2 regions of the Staphylococcus debuckii genome follow, and region 2 is predicted to be linked to the other one. Evidence: riboswitches for the same ligand, from Rfam matches in the RefSeq annotation. Region 2 holds a riboswitch; the other holds the start of a gene.
What was found. Region 2 has a riboswitch for S-adenosylmethionine ahead of CNQ82_RS02550 (methionine ABC transporter ATP-binding protein). Riboswitches for the same ligand answer to the same signal wherever they lie in the genome.

Region 1 (3,635 bases), 890 kb from region 2:
CTGTTAATTTTTCAGGAAACATTCTTTTGTGAATACCGTAACGATAATTCAAAGCAAATTGTGCACCCCAGCAAATAAACAGACGTTGTTTCACATGAGTTTCTGACCACTCATAGATAGTCTTTAATTCCTCGATATAATCTACTTCAGAAAAATCAAGATGTTCAACAGGTGCTCCTGTCATAATCAAACCATCATAATCCTTATCCTTGATATCATCAAATTCCTGATAATACTGCTCCGCATGCACATTTGAAGAAGTTCGGCTTTGATGAGTCACTGGATAGGTAAAATCAATATTAATCGGATGATCCGTTTGTCCAAGCAATCGCAGCAGTTGTCTTTCTGCATCTTCTTTTACCGGCATTAAATTAACAATCAAGAGATTTAAACCATCGTTGATTCTTTGTTTTGCAAACTCGATGTGCTCCTCTTGTAGTATAGGCAGTATAGGAATTTTATTCGTAAATAACATGTTAAATCGCGTCTAATCCTTTTTCCAAGTCATTAATGATATCATCAATATGTTCAAGACCTACAGAAATACGAATCGTTTCAGGAGTAATACCCGCAGTCAATTGTTCTTCTGGAGTTAATTGAGCATGTGTCGTAGAAGCCGGATGAATCACTAATGATTTAGCATCGCCTACATTCGCAAGCAATGAGAATAATTCTAACGACTCGATAAATTTAATGCCTGCCTCATAACCGCCTTTAACACCGAAAGTGAAAATAGAACATGCACCTTTAGGAAGATATTTTTCTTTCAAATCATAGTACTCACTAGAAGGAAGACCCGCATATTTCACCCATTCTACTTTGTCGTGATTATCTAAGAACTTAGCAACCTTTTCAGCATTCTCAACATGACGTTCCATTCTTAAAGATAATGTTTCTAATCCTTGAAGGAGTAAGAAAGCATTTAAAGGAGACAGACAAGCACCTGTGTCACGTAATAACGTCGTTCTGATTTTGAACGCTAAAGCAGCTTCTCCAAAGGCATCCGCAAATACTAAATCATGATAAGATGCATCAGGTTCAGTCAAACCAGGGAACTTGTCATTTTGTTTCCAATCGAAGTTGCCGCCATCTACTACGACGCCTCCCATAGAAGTCCCATGTCCGCCAATAAATTTAGTCGCCGAATGTACCACGATATTCGCGCCATGTTCTAATGGTCTGAATAAATATGGAGAAGCAAAAGTGTTATCCACGATTAATGGAATTCCCGCTTCATGCGCAATTTCTGCTAATTTCTCTACATCTTCTACATTACCTTCAGGATTGCCGATTGTTTCAATATAAATCGCTTTAGTATTATCTTTAATAGCATTTTTAACTTCATCAAAGTTCTTGCTGTCGACAATAGAAACATCAATACCATACTTAGGCAAAGTATGACTGAATAAAGTATAAGTACCACCATATAAAGTAGAGCTTGCTACAATGTGATCTCCTGCTTCAGCTACTGTTTGTACAGCATACGTAATAGCCGCCATACCAGAACCCACTGCTACCCCTGCAACACCGCCTTCCAATTCCGCAACACGTGTTTCAAAGACAGCCACGGTCGGATTCGTCAAGCGAGAATAAATATTGCCTAATGCGTTTAAACCGAATAAATCTGCCGCATGTTGTGTATCATCGAATGTGAAAGATGTCGTTTGATAAATGGGTACTGCTCTCGAATTCGAAGTAGGATCTACCTCCTGTCCTGCGTGTAATTGCAATGTTTCAAATTTAAAATCGTTTGTCATGTTCTATTTCCCCCTTATTTAACATAAAAAATAAGCCTACCTGAAAAGATAGACTCAAAACTTCTTATCTTTCAGGTCTTCACCTGCTGGAATTAGCACCTAACTTAAATAGGTTGCCTGGTATCGTCGGGCCAGTCCCTCCACCATTCTGGATAAGTTTTATATAATTTAATCAGAGTATAAAACTATTCTTTCTCCTTGTCAACAGACTATTCTCATTTTTCAGAAATTAATTTAGACTTTGCTTGCTGAAAAACACTGTCCCAGTACTCTCTTTAAAAATAAAAACCCGATTGCCTAGCTTTCAGACAATCAGGTTTCCTTTTCCATATGCTATTGTTTAGAACGAATAACACGCAGTACTTTCAACATATTCTGCCATAAGGAACTATGTCTAGAATATACTAAGTATCTTGGTTCCCAGTGAGGTTTAAACTTTTCTTTATATTGTCTCAATCCGCGGAAGCGATATAAATTGTTGAAGTTTTCGAATATGCGTCCTGCGATACGTTCATTCAAGTAAGAGAACTCCGTCTGTCCAACATTAGATAATGTCGCCATTCCCATGTTGAACGCTTTATAATCATGTTCTTGGCCCCATAACAACATATGAAGGTATAAACCATCCATCAATGGTAAATCAACATCAGGGAGCCAACGGATAAGGTCTACAGAGAATGAATCATTATAATGCGTCGGCATTAAAGTACTGAACGCAATAATTCTACCGTCTTTTTCTTTTAAGATACCGACCGGGGCTTTAGAGACATAGTTGTCTGTAAATTGGCCGACTGAAAAATGCATTTCATTTTTTCCATCCAGCCATGCATCACTGACCTGTTTCAATTGTTTCATCAATTCCGGTGAAAATGGTGGTTCTATAATTTCAAATTGGATCTCTTGATCAGCAATTTTATTCAATGTTGCTCTGAAGCCTCTGCGTTTCTTACCTGAAGTCGTAAAGGTCGTTAAATCAATTACCGCTTCTTCCCCTAATTTAAAGAACTGATTACCGAAATCATGATACAACGGCATATAACGATCGCTCGCTTGATAGAAAATCACTTCATAGCCCATCTTCACTGCATAATCATAAATTGTCTCTAATAAATGGTGGAAACGTGCCGGGTTACCGATAGGATCTCCAAGTACAACTAAAGCATTGGATTTGTAGCGGTACATCACAAATGCTTCTTCAGATTCATCCATAAATACTTCTTTATCGCCACTATAGATAAGGTGGCTTAAATAGTTGCCGCCGTATTGCTGGATAATCTCTGTACAACGTTCGAAATCCGGTTTCGGGCGCTCTTTAGAATATGCTTGTTCAAATAACCAGACAATAAATGCCACAAGGATGAAAATGACGAGTGTCGTCAACCATAAATAATAACGTAGGAGCGAATTATCTAATTCCATCTTGTATGCATCTAACGCATTCAACACTAATTTAATAATATAATGATTTAAAATCAGCATACCTGCACTGACAAAAAACATAGCGACAATATGACGCAGTCGAAGTGGTCGTTTCAAAATCGTTGTTTTGTTGAATGAATAAACCAACAATGCGAATAGAACTACTAGCCAAAACATCAGCAATACCGATGTATTCATATACAAGGTAATCGCAAAAATGATAATAATCGCAAATAAAGCAAATAAAATGGCACGTCTGCTTTGTTTAAAAATTCCTCGTACATTCAACATTAAAATCAAACAAGCACTCGTATGAATCGTCACAATAATATAATAAAACATGTGATTAGGATCGTATAATCCATCATAAATAATCGATACATTGTTTAATAAGAACATCAAGCTAGTAAAAGCGACTAAAATTCCTAAAGATAACGAAGGAATCTTAGAAACGACAGC
Region 2 (3,635 bases):
CAGTTGTAGAATTTACTGATGGAAATACAATCACTGTCTTGAAAGGTAAAGATGGAAAAGACGGCAAAGATGGCAAGTCTATCACAATCACTGGCCAATCTGTAGACCCGAACGGCAATACAATTGTGACATTCAGCGATGGCAGAGAAATCACTATTCCAAAAGGCAAAGACGGCGTATCTGTTACTGTTAAAGATTCACATCAAGATAAAGATGGTAATACTGTCGTAGAATTTAGCGATGGCAATACAATTACAGTCATGAAAGGTAAAGACGGACGTGACGGTATTAATGGTAGAGACGGTAGAGATGGTAGAGACGGACGCGATGGACGTGATGGCAGAGATGCTCAACCAACAGCACCTGTTTATATCGTGAATAATTACATTGATCAATATAATACAAACATTATTGTATTTAGCGATGGTCAACGTATCGAAATTCCATGCGATGAAAATGGTAATGCAGTTGTGATTATTGGATATAACCACGATGTGAAAGGTAACGTAGTATTGCAATGTGCAAATAAAACTAAAATTATCGTACCTTGTCATAAACCTGAAACACCAAAAGTTACGATTCCAATGATTCCATTAGTGCCAGCAACACCTGTTGTACCGAATCAACCAGTGACACCGACACCAAGTGGACCAAATCATCCAGGTAAATCACCGAACGATGGTGGACAAACTAACACGCCGCTTGTACCAAATCAAAATACAACACCAAGTAATTCTCGACCAACTCCACCAGTAACAGGCACTCACACACCTGTTGTAAACCATGACGGTGGTCATAAAGTTGGAAACCCAGAACCAAATCATCAACCAGAAGTAAAAACAACTACGAAAGTTTCAACACCAAATAAAGTAGCTACTCAACCAAGCAAAGCGAAACCAGAACAAAATCAACCAAAAGCAAAAGTATTACCAAATACAGGCGCTAACGATACAGCACCAATGCTTTATGGTACTATCTTTGCTGGCTTAGGAACTGCAATGATGTTCGGCATGAAACGTCGTAAAAATCAAAAATAAATAAAGTTTTCTTCAAATTAAGAGCCAGGCCACCGTGCCTGGTTCTTTTTTAATTTTGAAAAGAGAAAAAGAAAACGAGTAAATGAACTGATTTTGAATAGCTTTACTATTGAGTTGAAAAGTTGCAAACGCTTACTAGCTCTAGTGTTTAGAATTAAGTTGAAATTAACAATTTTCTAAAAATTAATGTTGACTTTTTCACTCAGTAATGTAATATATGAAATATAAATGAACTGAATACATAACTCTTATCCAGAGAGGTGGAGGGACAGGCCCTATGAAACCTCGGCAGCAGGATCGAAATCGTAACTATTCGATTACTGTGCCAATTCCTACAGCAAATGCTGTAAAGATGAGACGAGCCAAATTATTCCGAGGACTTGTTTCATTGTCCCCGGAATTTTTATTTTTCAAAATAAAAGTCAAAATAGAGGCAAAATTCATTCATTTCAAACTATCAGAGGGGGACTAACCTATGATTGAGTTCAAGGATGTGAGTAAAACATTCCATAAGCGCTCAACAGAAATTCAAGCTTTAAAGGATGTCAGCTTTACTGTTGAACGACAAGAAATCTATGGTGTTATTGGCTACAGCGGTGCAGGTAAGAGTACTTTAATCCGTTTGGTAAATAAGCTTGAGAATGTAACATCTGGTGAAGTCGTTGTCGATGGACATCAAATAAATCAATACAGCAAGAAAGAATTGCGTAAAGTTAAGAAGAATATTGGTATGATATTCCAGCATTTCAACTTGCTGAATTCTAAAACGGTATTTAATAATGTGGCAATGCCGCTGATTTTGGAAGGCAAGAGTAAAAAATACATAAAAGAGAAAGTAGATGAAATGTTAGAGTTCGTCGGACTTGGAGATAAAGGCTCACAATATCCGAATGAACTTTCTGGTGGTCAAAAACAAAGAGTAGCCATCGCCAGAGCACTTGTCACAGATCCTCAAATTTTATTGTGTGATGAAGCTACAAGTGCACTCGATCCAGCTACTACGGACTCTATCTTGCGACTCTTAAAGCGAGTGAATGAAACATTTGAAGTAACGATTTTATTGATTACTCACGAGATGAGTGTCATTCAAAAGATTTGCGATAAAGTTGCCGTTATGGAACAAGGGCGCGTCATTGAAAAAGGCACTGTCTTAGATGTCTTCAGTCACCCGAAAACCGAAACGGCGAAGAACTTCGTTTCTACAGTTATCAGCACAGACATCAGTGAGAAGATGATTCATCAATTACCGACAGATGCCAATTATCAAGATGTGAAAGTTTATATGGAAGGTGCTCAATTAGGCTTATCTGTGATCCAAACATTGATTAAAGACTTTAATTTAGGAGTGAACGTCATTTATGCTTCGATGTCGGATATTCAAGATACTTCAGTCGGTTATTTGACATTACGTATTAAAGGCACTGACGAAGAGAAACAACGCGCATATGATTACTTGAAACAACATCACATCGAATATGAGGAGGTTGGATAATATGCTTGGTTCATCTTTAGACTCGTCGCAATTATGGGAAGCACTCTATCAAACGTTATTGATGGTTTCAATTTCACTAGTGATTGGTGCATTAATTGGGATTCCTTTAGGCATCTTACTAGTAGTGACGAAGAAAAATGGTATTTGGGAAAATGTAGCAATCTATCATATCTTAAATCCGATTATTAACATTTTTCGTTCGATTCCATTCATTATTTTGTTAATTGCGATTGTACCGTTTACTAAATTAATCGTAGGGACATCCATCGGTACAGCAGCGGCGATTGTACCTTTAACGGTATACGTAGCACCTTACATTGCGCGTCTCGTTGAAAATTCATTATTGGAAGTAGACGCAGGGGTTATCGAAGCAGCGAATGCAATGGGCGCCTCACCGTTCCAAATTATTCGCTACTTCTTAATGCCAGAAGCTTTAGGATCATTAATCTTAGCGATTACTACTGCAATCATCGGTTTGATTGGTTCAACAGCTATGGCCGGTGCAGTAGGTGGCGGCGGTATTGGTGACTTGGCCTTAGCTTATGGTTACCAACGTTTTGATACTATCGTCATTGTTATTACAGTAGTTATTTTAGTCATTATGGTTCAGCTGATTCAATCTCTCGGGAATGTTTTGGCTAAGAAGATTCGCAGAAATTAATCACACAAAGGGGTTTTTTAGGATATGAAAAAGTTATTAGTATTATTAATGGCATTAGTCGTAGTACTTGCGGCTTGCGGCGGCAATAAGAAAGATGATAAGACCGTCACAGTAGGGGTCGCATCAGATGATACAAAGGTATGGGATAAAGTGAAAGAACTGGCGAAGAAAGATGGAATCAACGTTGAAATCAAGAAATTCTCTGATTACAACGTACCGAACAAGGCGCTAAACGATGGGGATATCGACATGAACGCATTCCAACATTTCGCATTCTTGCATGAATATGAGAAAGCAAACAAAGGGACTCATATCACACCAATCCGTACAACAGTCTTCGCTCCATTAGGTATTTATTCTAAGAAGATTAAAGACGTTAAAGATTTGAAAAAAGGGGCAAAAGTCGTTATTCCTAACGATGTATCAAACCAAGCACGTGCATTGA

Region 1: linked by a shared signal. The riboswitch ahead of CNQ82_RS06855 (O-acetylhomoserine aminocarboxypropyltransferase/cysteine synthase family protein) and the one ahead of CNQ82_RS02550 (methionine ABC transporter ATP-binding protein) in region 2 are both predicted to bind S-adenosylmethionine.

The regions. Positions count from the first base shown of each region.
Region 1 covers NZ_CP033460.1:1,466,112-1,469,746, reverse strand. The annotation lists gene CNQ82_RS06860 (homoserine O-acetyltransferase/O-succinyltransferase family protein) at 1-475, opposite strand, end outside; gene CNQ82_RS06855 (O-acetylhomoserine aminocarboxypropyltransferase/cysteine synthase family protein) at 477-1,757, opposite strand; SAM riboswitch class I at 1,819-1,916, opposite strand; gene mprF (bifunctional lysylphosphatidylglycerol flippase/synthetase MprF) at 2,091-3,635, opposite strand, start outside.
Region 2 covers NZ_CP033460.1:572,779-576,413, forward strand. The annotation lists gene CNQ82_RS02545 (YSIRK-type signal peptide-containing protein) at 1-1,037, shown strand, start outside; SAM riboswitch class I at 1,283-1,396, shown strand; gene CNQ82_RS02550 (methionine ABC transporter ATP-binding protein) at 1,513-2,529, shown strand; gene CNQ82_RS02555 (methionine ABC transporter permease) at 2,531-3,190, shown strand; gene gmpC (dipeptide ABC transporter glycylmethionine-binding lipoprotein) at 3,215-3,635, shown strand, end outside.